2 regions of the Thermaerobacter sp. FW80 genome follow, and region 1 is predicted to be linked to the other one. Evidence: riboswitches for the same ligand, from Rfam matches in the RefSeq annotation. Region 1 holds a riboswitch; the other holds the start of a gene.

Region 1 (5,634 bases):
GGTGCCGATCAAGAAGATCCTCATGGGCGTACCGCGGGAGAAGGCGGTGAACCCGGATTCGATGAGCAATCCGGGGGCGCTGGGGTTCTTCGAGCAGTTCGCCCAGCAGCTGTCGGCGGCAAGCTGAAGGCGTCGTGACGAAGGCTGCCGGTGCCGGGGGCCCGTCGGCCGCCTGGTGCCGGCAGCTTTCGTTTTGTCGACAGGAACGGTCGTCGCCGTGTTGCCGAAGTTTCCCCAAGCCTTGATGGGCCCTTAACGGCTGCGGCGGCCGGCCGCGGTAAGGTGGGGACGGGGAGCGGGCAGAGGAGGGTGGGACCACGACGGGGGCGCAGCCGAAGGAGGTGAACGCACCTGGCATCCCCAGTCCGAGCGGACCCCCGTGGGGCACGGCTGGTGATCTTCGATCTTGACGGCACCCTGTACGACGACTTGCTGTACTCTGTCGCGTATACGCGGGCGCTGGCGGCCCACCTGCCCGAGTCCCTTCGCGATGCCTTCCTGCGGGAGGCGTTCCCGTTCTCCGACGTGAACCGGCGCCTGCGCATGGGAAGGATCTACGACCGGATCGAGGACGTCCTGCTAGGCCACCCGCGGCTGGAACCCGGCGTGGTGGTCGGTTGGGAGGGAACGTCGGCATCGCGGTGGCGGCCGGTCGCCGACGCCGGTGGCTATGTCGGGGCGCCGGGCCGATACCTGGCCCTCGGGGATGCGTGGATGTTGGCGACGGCCACGGCGCTGCGGTTTGGGACAGAGCCTCTCCGGGTGCTGGTGACCAATGCGACCGCGCGCCACGCCGAAACGATCCTGGGCGCCATCGGCCTCGAAGGAGCCTTCAGCCACCGCGTCACCGAGGCCGGCAAGCCCCAAGGATGGCGACGCATCATCCCATGGCTGGAGCAGACCACCGGCGTTCCGCGCGACTCGATGCTGGTGGTGGGTGACAACTTGCTCAACGATGTCCTGCCCGTCCGTGAGCTGGGGGTCCAGGCCGTGCTGCTGGACCGGTACGGCCTCTACCCGCGGTACCCCGCCCGGGACTGGGCGGTCATCCGGTCCCTCGAGCCCCTGTTCACGGCCCTCGCGCCGAAGGCGGGCCGGCGCCTCGTACCTTCTTGAGGACCGGATCGGCCAGGCGAACCGGGAGGCGGCCCTGCCCGCCGAACCGCGCTCGTGCCCTCTTAAGGCCCATGCGCGAGGGCTTCCCGGCTGGCACGGCGGCCGCTACACTGTCTGGCGAGAGAGCGGGCGCGGGCCGCGTGTCCGCAGCAGGGGGCGGCGTTAGGGGTCCGATGGACGCGACGACGTCGGGCGGGTCCGGTCACGCGGTGCGAGCGACCGCGGATGGTCGGGCCATGGGCCAGCGGTGCCGACGACGCCGGCAACGGTGCCAACGAGGCCGGTGGTGGGGCCGCGGGCCTTTGGTGTCGACGTGCCGAGGGGCGGGCCTGGCGCCCTGGGTGCCGACGCTGGCGATGCGCCAGGGAGCGGCGGAATACCATGACCCAGGCGTTGTGCGGCGTCTGGGGAAGGGGCAGTCCATCGCACGGGCCGGCGGGATGGCGCCGGCCCGCGGAGTTTGCGGCGGAGGTTGGTCCAGGTTCCCATGGATCGCGGTCTACCGTCCTTGGCGTGGGCCCTCGAGCGGCAGCGGCCGCTGACCTGTGCCCATCGCGGCGGCCGCGCGCGGGCCCCGGAGAACACCCTGTCCGCCTTCCGGGAGGCGGTGGCGGCCGGGGTCGACATGGTGGAGCTCGACGTGCAGCTGACGGCCGACGGCGAGGTGGTGGTCTTCCACGACGCCGACCTGCGCCGGACCACCAACGGCAAGGGGAGGGTGGCCGAGGCCCGGTGGGACGAGGTGCGCCAGCTGGACGCCGGTGCCTGGTTCGGCGGCCGGTTCCGCGGGGAGCGCGTCCCCACCCTGGCGGAGGTGCTCCACTGGGCCCGGGGCCGGGTGTACCTGCAGATCGAGCTCAAGCCGTACGGCCGCGACGCCGCCGCCCTATGCGAGCGGGTGGTCGAGCTGGTGCGGCAGCGGGACATGCACGACCAGGTGATGCTGCTGTCCTTCGACCACTACGTGCTGCGGTGGTGCAAGGAGGTGGCCCCCGACATCATGACGGGCGCCATCTGCCAGGCCCGGCTGATCGACCCGGTCGCGGTGGCGCGGTCGGCCGGTGCGGACGTCTTCTGCGTGGATGCCGAGCACCTGGCGCCGGAGGAGGTCTACCTGCTCCACCGGGCGCAGATCGCGGTCCACAGCTTCGGCGAGAGCCGCGCGGTTCTGCGGGAGCTGGCGGGCTGGGGGGTGGACATCCTCCAATCCGACGACCCGCAGGCCCTTGGGGAGTTCGCCATGGCGCGCCGCTAGGCGCCGGGGTCGTCCGGGTGAGCTTGTCCGTCTCCCGGCCCGCCCTGTGCCGGCCGCCGGTCGTAGCTGCCGATGGCGGCCGCCCTTCGGGTTTGGCCAATGAACACAACATGTTGTAGGATGGCGTCGAACAAAATTCCATATCTGGCATGTGGCTGCGGTCCGCGCTGCGCCCCCGAGGGCGAGGACCCAGCCACGGCGCGGTGCCTGTCCGACAGGGCAGGGCGCGGCCACCGGAGCGCATCGCCCCCGACGGGGGATCGCGCTCCCGATGAGCGGATCCTGGCGGGGACCGTCCTCCCAGGCGGTCCGCGAGGGCGACCGCGGCGGCGGGGCCATGGTCCGGCCGCGGCGCCGGTGGCCCGCTGGGGGAAGACCGGTGAGAGTCCGGCGCTGTCCCGCAACGGTGACCGGCGCGCCGGAACCGGTGCACGGGATCGATGCCCGGTGTGCGAGGCCATCGACCCGCGCCCGGGGACGGCGGCGCCGGAAGCCCGAGTACCCACACCGCGCCTCCGTTCCGCCCCCGCGGAGGGGTGAGGGCGGGCCGAGCGCGGGCATTCCCTTGCCATGCAACCCGGCCCCCCGTGGGCCGGGTTTCGTTTCCCTCCCGCCAGCCGACGGCATCCACGCCGGTCTCCATCGCCTGGCGGGGCGGGCCGGGGGCACCCGCCGGCTCCTCCCCTCCTCCGTGCCGCGCCGATGGCGCTGGGGCGGAACCGCCAGGGGAGGGGAGGAAGCCCATGGACGACGTCCTCCGCCGGCTGACCGCCGGCCTACCCGATGCGGCCCGCCTCGAGCAGATCCTGCGCCGCGATCTGAAGTGGGTGGCAGCCGGCTCTCCTGGGGCCGGGATCCTCGCCGCGTCCCCAGCCGACTCGGTCGGCTCCCTCGCCGGCGGTTTGGCATCGCCCGGCGTCGTCGCCGCGCCCGCCGGAACCGCTACCGCGCCCGTCGGAACGGCTACCGAACCCGCCGGGACCGCCACCGAACTGGAGGAGCTCCTGGTCCAGGCCGCCACCCAGCACCTGCACCGGGAGCCGCGGATGGAACGGGTGGCGGTGCGGGCGCGGCTGCGCCAGCTCTACCGGTTCGTCCTGGGGGAACCGGACCCGTCCCCGGCGGCCTACCGGGCCGCCTTCCCGGCCTACATCCGCAAGGGCGTGGCCTGCGGTGCCCTGGACCAGCGGCTGCTGGCCTTCGACCTCGACGCGCTGGCGGCCGCCCTGGACCCGGAGCGGGACGAGACCTTGCCCTTCATCGGCCTCGTCACCCTAATGGACCGGTACCTGGTGCGGGAGCCGGAGAGCCGCCGGTGCCTGGAGACGCCCCAGTTCCTCTTCATGCGGGTGGCCATGGGGCTGGCCCTGGCGGAGGAACCCGGCCAGCGGGAGGCCTGGGCCCGCCGGTTCTACCACGCCATGTCGACCTTCCGCTATCTGCCCAGCACGCCGACCCTGTTCAACGCCGGCACGCCCCACCACCAGCTCTCGTCCTGCTACCTGGCCGACGTCCACGACTCCATGGAGCACATCCTGGAGGCGGCCAGTGACTTCGGCCGGCTGGCCAAGTACGCCGGCGGCATCGGGGCCTCGGTGACGCGGCTGCGGGCGGCGGGATCGCCGGTGCGGGGGATCAACGGCGAGTCGTCGGGCGTCATCCCGTTCATCCACTTCTACGACGCCCTGATCAAGGCGGTGAACCAGGGTGGCCGCCGGCGGGGGACGCTGGCGGTGTACCTCGAGCCCTGGCACCTGGAGATCGAGGCCTTCCTCGACCTCAAGCGCAACAGCGGCGACCCGTACCTGCGGGCGCACAGCGTCAACACCGCCCTCTGGATCCCCGACGAGTTCCTGCGCCGCGTGGAGACCGGGGAGCCGTGGTACCTGTTCGACCCGGCCTACGTGCCGGAGCTGCCCGAGAAGGTGGGGCGAGCCTTCGCCGCGGCCTACGCCGAGCGCATCCGCCAGGCCGAGGCCGGGGCGCTGCCCGGCCGGGCGTGGAAGCGGGTGGACGCGCGCCAGCTCTTCCGGGAGATCCTGGCCACCCTGCAGGAGACCAGCCACCCCTGGCTGGTGTTCAAGGACGCCGGCAACCTGCGCTCGCTGCTGCCGGGGGTGATCCACTCCAGCAACCTCTGCACCGAGGTCTTCCTCCCCACCACCGCCGACGAGGTGGCGGTGTGCAACCTGGCCAGCGTCAACCTGGCCCGGCACCTGGGGCCGCAGGGCATCGACTGGGGCGCCTTGGCCGAGACGGTGGCCGTGGCCATGCGGGGGCTGGACAACGTCATCGACCTCAACCTCTATCCGATCGAGAAGGCGCGCCGCTCCAACCTGCGCCACCGGCCGGTGGGGCTGGGGGTGATGGGCTTCGCCGAGGCGGTCAACCGCCTGGGCTGGGGCTACGCCGACCCCCAGGCGGCCGAGCTGGCCGACCGGGTGCTGGAGTTCATCAGCTACCACGCCATCCTGGCCTCGTGCCGCCTGGCGGAAGAACGCGGCCCCTTCCCCGCCTTCGCCGAGAGCGGCTGGGCCCGCGGCCGGGTGCCCCTGGACACCCTGGCGGATCTCGAGGCCGGGCGCGGACAGCCCGTGGCGGTCGACCGCACGGCCCGTCTCGACTGGGATGCGGTCCGGGACCGGGTGCGCCGGGGCATGCGCAACGGCACGGTGCTGGCCGTCGCCCCGACCGCCACCATCAGCCTGATCGCCGGGACCACGCCGAGCCTGGATCCGCCCTACGCCAACGTCTTCTCCCGGCAGACCCTCTCGGGCAAGTTCCTCGAGATCAACCGCGTCCTGGTGGAGGAGCTGGAGCGGCGGGGCCTCTGGGAGGCCGCCCGCGACCGCATCGTGGAGGAACGCGGCGACCTCCAGCCCATCGCCGAGATCCCCGCCGATGTGCGCCGCCGCTACCCCACCGCGTACCAGGTGCCGCCCGAGGTTTACCTGGAGGTGGCGGCCCGCGCCCAGAAGTGGGTCGACATGGGCATCAGCCGCAACCTGTTCCTGGCCGACCGGGACCTGGGGGCCATGGAGCGGGTGTATCTCGAAGCTTGGCGGCGGGGGCTGAAGTCCACCTACTACCTCTTCATGGCGCCGCGGATGTACGCGGAGCCCTCGACGGTGCGAGTGAACAAGGCGCGCCGCAAACTGCGCTGGAACCTGGACGAACCGGCCGGAGCGGGGGCCAGCCCGGGTGGCGTGCACGCCAGCGTGAGCGTGACCGGAGCCGGGACCCACCCGAGCGCGGTGGAGACC
Region 2 (5,634 bases), 870 kb from region 1:
CCGCGGGCCCGGGCGACCGGCCGCCCTCCCCGCGGGGCGCGCCTCCCCGCACCGCACGGGAGGCCGCGGGGGGCGGCAGGGCGGCGGATCGCGGCGGGGGACGATCCACTGCGGCGGATGCGGGCGGCCGCCAGGCCGCCCGCATCCGCCGCCGCGTTTCCCGCGGGCGCGTCGTCCCTCAGGCGCCGGCCGCCGCCGGTTCGTCCGCCCGCTCCGCAGGGGACGAGCCGGCTCCCGGCCCCGACGACCCGCCCGGGAGCAGCGCCACCTGGGGCACGCCGAGGCGCGGATGGGGCACCACCAGCACCGGGCAACCGTAGACCCGGCCGAGCACGTCGGGCCGCATCACCTGGGCCGGCGGCCCCGCCGCCACCACCCGGCCGGCCTCCATGAGTACCAGGCGCTGGCAGTAGAGGGCGGCCAGGTTGAGGTCGTGGAGGACGGCGACCAGCGTCAGGCCCAGGCGGCGGCGAAGGCCATCCAAGAGGTCCATGATCTCCACCTGGTGGCGCAGATCCAGGTGGTTGGTCGGCTCGTCCAGCAGCAGCACCGCCGGCTCCTGGGCCAGCGCGCGGGCCAGGAGCGCCTTCTGCCGCTGGCCGGCGCTCAGCACGTCCAGGGGCCGATGGGCCTGGTCGGCGAGTCCGACCCAGGCCAGCGCGCGGGCCACCGCCTCGCGGTCCCGGGGTCCCTCCCAGCCCCAGAGCCCCTCCAGGTGCGGCGTCCGCCCCAGCGCCACGTACTCCGCCACGGTGAGCCCGGACCCCGGCCCCGACTCCACGCCGGCCACGGCCAGCCGTCGCGCCCGGGCGGTCGGCCGCCACGCCGCCAGGTCCGTGCCCTCCAGGCGCACCCACCCCGCCTGGGGGCGGAGGTAGCCCGAGAGGGTGCGCAGCAGCGTGGTCTTGCCCGACCCGTTGGGGCCGGCCACCGCCAACCACTCCCCGGCACCGACCTCCAGGGTCACCCCGTCCAGCACCGGGGTCGCCGCGTAGCCGACGCGCACGTCCCGCACCTCCAGGGCGAATCCCATCCGCCCACCTCCCCACCCTCGGGGACCGTCGCCGGCACCGGCCCGCCGTCCCGGTCCGTCCGGCGGAGCGCAGGTCGCCGCGAGCCCCGCCCCGCGCCCCCTCACCGCGGCCCGGACGCGACCCTCCCTCATCCCAGTCCCACGTCCCGTCCCGTGGCATGGCGCCGCAGCAGCCAGAGGAACCAGGGCGCCCCGGCCAGGGCCGTGACGACGCCCACCGGCAGCTCGGCCGGCGCCAGGGCCAGCCGCGCCACGGTGTCGCACAGGATCATCACCGTCGCCCCGGCCAGGACGGCACCGGGCAACAGCCGCCGGTGGTCGGCGCCCACCAGCAGCCGCACCGCATGGGGGACGATCAGCCCCACGAAGCCGATGACGCCGCTGACGCTGACCGCCGTGGCGGCCAGCAGCGAACCGGCCACCAGCAGGCGCCGCTTCACCGCCTCCACGTCGACCCCCAGGTGGTGGGCGGGTTCCTCGCCGAGCCAGAGGGCGTTAAGCGCCCGCACCTGGCTGGCCAGGATCCCGAGGCCCAGCGCCGCCGCCACGGCCAGGGCCTCCACGTCCCGCCAGCCCGCGCCCGACAGGCTGCCCAGCAGCCAGAACACGATGGGTCGCAATCGCTCGCCGCTGAGGAAGACCAGCAAGGACACCAGCGCGCCCAGCAGCGACGCCACCGCCACCCCGGCCAGCAGCAGGGTGCCGACGGCCAGGCGGCCGCCGACCCGGGCCAGGCGGCTGACCGCCACCACCGCACCCAGGGCGCCGACGAAGGCGCCGGCGGGGACCAGCCCGAAGCCGATGACCCGCACCAGCGCGCCCGCCACGCCACCGAGCCCTCCGGCCGCCGGCCCGGCCGCGCCGCCGGGCGGCCCCTCCGCCGCGCCCGCCGCGCCGGTGGACAGCCCGAGGAGCACCAGGTAGGCGAGGGCCGCGCCCAGCGCGCCGCCGCTGGAGACGCCCAGCACGTAGGGGTCCGCCATGGGATTGCGGAAGAGGGTTTGGAAGGCGCTGCCCGCGGCGGCCAGGGACGCCCCGACGAGGGCCGCCAGGAGCACCCGCGGCAGCCGGATGTCCACCAGGATCCGTGCCGCCGGGGCCACCTCCCCGCCCGCGTCCCCCGCGAGGGCGCGGGCCGCCGCGTCCAGCAGCACGCGCACCACCTCGGCCGGCGGCACCGCGACGGCCCCGAGCCCCGTCGCCAGCAGCAGCGAGACCACCAAGGCCAGGGCCAGGCCGGCGAAGACGCCGGCCCCCCGGCCGGGAGGGCGCCCCGCGCCCGGCAGGCGGGCCGGACCCGGCCCTCCCGGCCCTCGTCCAGGACCCGTCCCGTCGGCCTCGGCCCTCGCCCCGCCCTGCGGCATCGCCGATCGTGCGGCCCGGCCCAGGGGCCGCTGCCTTCTCCCCTGAAGCCGCATGCCCCCCGCCCCCACCGGACCCCACCGGCGCGGCCGGCACCCCCCTGGCGCGTCCTCGGCCGTCACTCGCCTCCCTGGAAGCGGTCGGGGTAGAACCAGCGAGCCAGCTGCTCCAGCCCCTCGACCAGGCGCGGCCCCGGCCGGCTGATCACCGCGTCGTCGATGGCGTACACGCGGCCCTGCTCGACCGCGGTGATGCCCTCCCACCCGCGGCGGCGCTTGGCCTTGAGCTCCTCGTAGGAGGTCTTGAGCGAGGCCGGCACCACGATGACCCGGGGGTCCTGCCGCACGACCTCCTCGAGGCTGATCTGGGGCCAGGGCTGACCGGTCCCCTTGGCGACGTTGATGCCGCCGGCGGCCACGATGACGTCGTGGATGAACCCGCCCGGCCCCACGGTCATCAGCGGGTCGTTCCAGACCTCGTAGAACACGCGCACCCGCTGGTCCTCCGGGATGTCCGCCACGCGCTGGCGCACCGCCTCGATGCGGGACCGCATGTCCTCCACCACCCGGCGCGCGCCCGCCTGGGCGTCCACCAGCTCGCCGATGCGCAGGATGCGGTCCAGCACGTCGTCCAGGGTGGCCGGCTGGATGACCACCACCGGGATGTCGAGCTCCTCCAGCTTCGCGACCTGCTCCTCGGTCCCGCCGATGGTCAGGGCCAGGTCCGGCTCCAGGGCCACGATCTGCTCGTAGTTGGTGTCCGTCAGGCCCCCGACCTTGGGCAGCTCCTGGACCTCCGCGGGGTAGTCGCTGAAGGAGTCGACCCCCACCACCCGGTCCCCGGCGCCGATGGCGAAGAGGATCTCGGTGTTGCTCGGCGCCAGCGAGACGATGCGCTCGGGCCGCCGCTCCAGGGTCACCTGCCGCCCGGCGTCGTCGGTGAGGGTGTAGGGGTAGCTCGTCCGCGGCGCCTGCTCCGTCGACGCCTGCCCCTCGCCGGCAGCGGCCGGGGACGAACCGGCCCCGGAGCCGCCGGCCCCTGCGCCGTCCGGCGTCGCCCCGCCGCCACCGCCGCAGGCGGTCACCAGCAGGGCGACCAGCAGGAGCAGCGCCACCAGGGCCCCACCGCGTCGCGGCCCGCCGCCTCGCCGCGTTCGTCCCGCCCAGAGCCCTCGTACGAACCGTGCCATCATCCGGTCCCTCTCCCCTCGTCCCCGTCTCCGTCGGCACCCGCCCGGGGCGCCGACCCGGCCGCACCCGGGTCGCCCGCGCCCCTCGGCGGCGGGCGGACGGATCCCTCCGCCAACGGCTCCCTGCTCAAACGAAAAGCCCCGGCCTTGGCGTCAGAGCAGGCCGGGGCGACGTCCCCGCACGTGGGCGCACCCGGTACGTACCTCCTTTCCGCCGAAGGCGTACGTACTCGGTCCAGGCAGGTCTCCTGGCTCCCGGATCACCGCCGGGCGCCCGGCCTTCCCGCAGCCCTGCCCGCTGGGGCAGCGGGCCGCAGTGGCGCACGAGGGGCGCCGGCTCCCCGGTCACAGTGGCGGGACCGCGCCGGATTCGCACCGGACTTCCCTATTCTCCCTCGCCCGCGGCCGCGTCGCGCCGCACCCTGGGCCGCCGCGGGACGGGGCACCTGGACCGCCACGGGATTCGGTTGTCCGCACCCATTCTACCCCATCGCGGGGGCACGAGGTAGCGGCCGGTCGCCGCGGATGGGCGGCGGTGACGCGCCCTTCCGGACGCGGGACGGGCGGGGGCCCACCCGCGCCCCGGCGTGGCCGCGGCCGCGGGCGCCCCCGGCTCGGCCCAACGCGGGCGTCGGCTACCGGCGCGCCCGCAGGTACTGGCGGGGCCAGGCGATCTCGGCCCCGAGCTCCCGCGCCGCCCGCAGCGGCCAGTAGGGCTCCCTCAGCAACTGGCGCGCCAGCAGGACGACGTCGGCCTGGCCCGAGCGGATCACGTGGTCCGCCTGGGCGGGCTCGGTGATCAGCCCGACGGCCCCGGTGGCGATGCCCACCCGGCGGCGCACCTCGGCCGCGAAGGCGGCCTGGTAGCCGGGCCCCTGGGGGATGGGTTCGGGAGGCGGCACCACCCCACCGGAGCTGCAGTCCACCAGGTCGACGCCCCGCTCCTTGAGGGCGGACGCAACGGCGACGGTGTCGTCCAGGGTGACGCCCCCGGGCGCCCAGTCCACGGCCGAGAGCCGCACCCAGAGGGGCCGGTCGGAGGGCCAGACCGCCCGCACCGCCTCGACCACCTCCAGCAGCAGGCGCATGCGGCCGCGGAGGTCGCCCCCGTACCCGTCGGTCCGCCGGTTGCTCAGCGGGGAGAGGAACTGGTTCAAGAGGTAGCCGTGGGCGGCGTGGATCTCGATGAGGTCGAACCCGGCCTGCAGCGCCCGGCGGGCGGCCGCCGCGAAGGCGTCGACGATGGCCGGGATCTCCTCGATCCCCAGGGCGCGCGGCACGGGCCAGTCCGGGGCGAAGGGGATCGCCGACGGCGCCACCGCCGGCTCCGGCCCCACCCCCTTGTTCGGGGACCACGCCTTGCGGCCGGCATGGGCGAGCTGGATGCCGACGGGCACCCCCTGGGCGTGGCAGAAGTCGACGATCCGCCGGAGGGGTTCGACGTGGTCGTCGCGGTAGAGGCCGAGATCGGCCTCGCTGATGCGCCCGCGGCCCTCCACGGCCGTGGCCTCGACCACGATCAGCCCGACGCCGCCGACCGCCCGGGTCCCGTAGTGCACGAAGTGCCAGTCGTTGGCCCGGGCGTCGGTGCCGGCGCTGTACTGGCACATCGGGGACATGACGATGCGGTTGCGCAGGGTCAGCCCGCGGAAGGCGATGGGATCGAACAAGCCCGCCATGGCTCCTCACCTCGACGGCGCCATTATCGGCTCGCCGCGAGCCGGCCTCAACCCCCGGCGTTCGGGGCGGCTCCACCGGGGCCCCGAGGCTCCGCGCCGCCGGCACCGGGGGCCGGCGGCCGCCGGCGGTGCGGCCGCCGTCGCCGGCCCGGCGCGGTGGCCGGAAGGGGCCCGGGAGGGAATCCGCGCCCGACGGCCAAAGTAGGGGGACGGAAGCGAGGTGTCGCCGGTGTCGGACGAACCGGGAACCGCCCCGGAACCTCCCTCGGGCGACGCCGCCGGTCCGGCGCCCGCCGCCCCGGCGCCCTACCTGCCCCGCGGGGCCCGGGGCCCCGGGATCGACCGGCCGGTCCTGCCCGAGGCCACCTACC

Evidence for each region. Region 1 has a riboswitch for cobalamin ahead of E1B22_RS01480 (ribonucleoside-diphosphate reductase subunit alpha). Riboswitches for the same ligand answer to the same signal wherever they lie in the genome.
Region 2: linked by a shared signal. The riboswitch ahead of E1B22_RS10185 (ABC transporter substrate-binding protein) and the one ahead of E1B22_RS01480 (ribonucleoside-diphosphate reductase subunit alpha) in region 1 are both predicted to bind cobalamin.

What each region holds. Positions count from the first base shown of each region.
Region 1 is NZ_CP037895.1:357,629-363,262, reverse strand. Features, by position in the region: gene E1B22_RS01495 (acetoacetate--CoA ligase) at 1-127, shown strand, start outside; gene E1B22_RS01490 (HAD family hydrolase) at 394-1,116, shown strand; gene E1B22_RS01485 (glycerophosphodiester phosphodiesterase family protein) at 1,604-2,371, shown strand; cobalamin riboswitch at 2,740-2,875, shown strand; gene E1B22_RS01480 (ribonucleoside-diphosphate reductase subunit alpha) at 3,115-5,634, shown strand, end outside.
Region 2 is NZ_CP037895.1:2,438,026-2,443,659, forward strand. Features, by position in the region: gene E1B22_RS10175 (ABC transporter ATP-binding protein) at 179-1,033, opposite strand; gene E1B22_RS10180 (iron ABC transporter permease) at 1,162-2,397, opposite strand; gene E1B22_RS10185 (ABC transporter substrate-binding protein) at 2,514-3,587, opposite strand; cobalamin riboswitch at 3,826-3,974, opposite strand; gene E1B22_RS10190 (NADH:flavin oxidoreductase/NADH oxidase) at 4,220-5,263, opposite strand; gene E1B22_RS10195 (M24 family metallopeptidase) at 5,484-5,634, shown strand, end outside.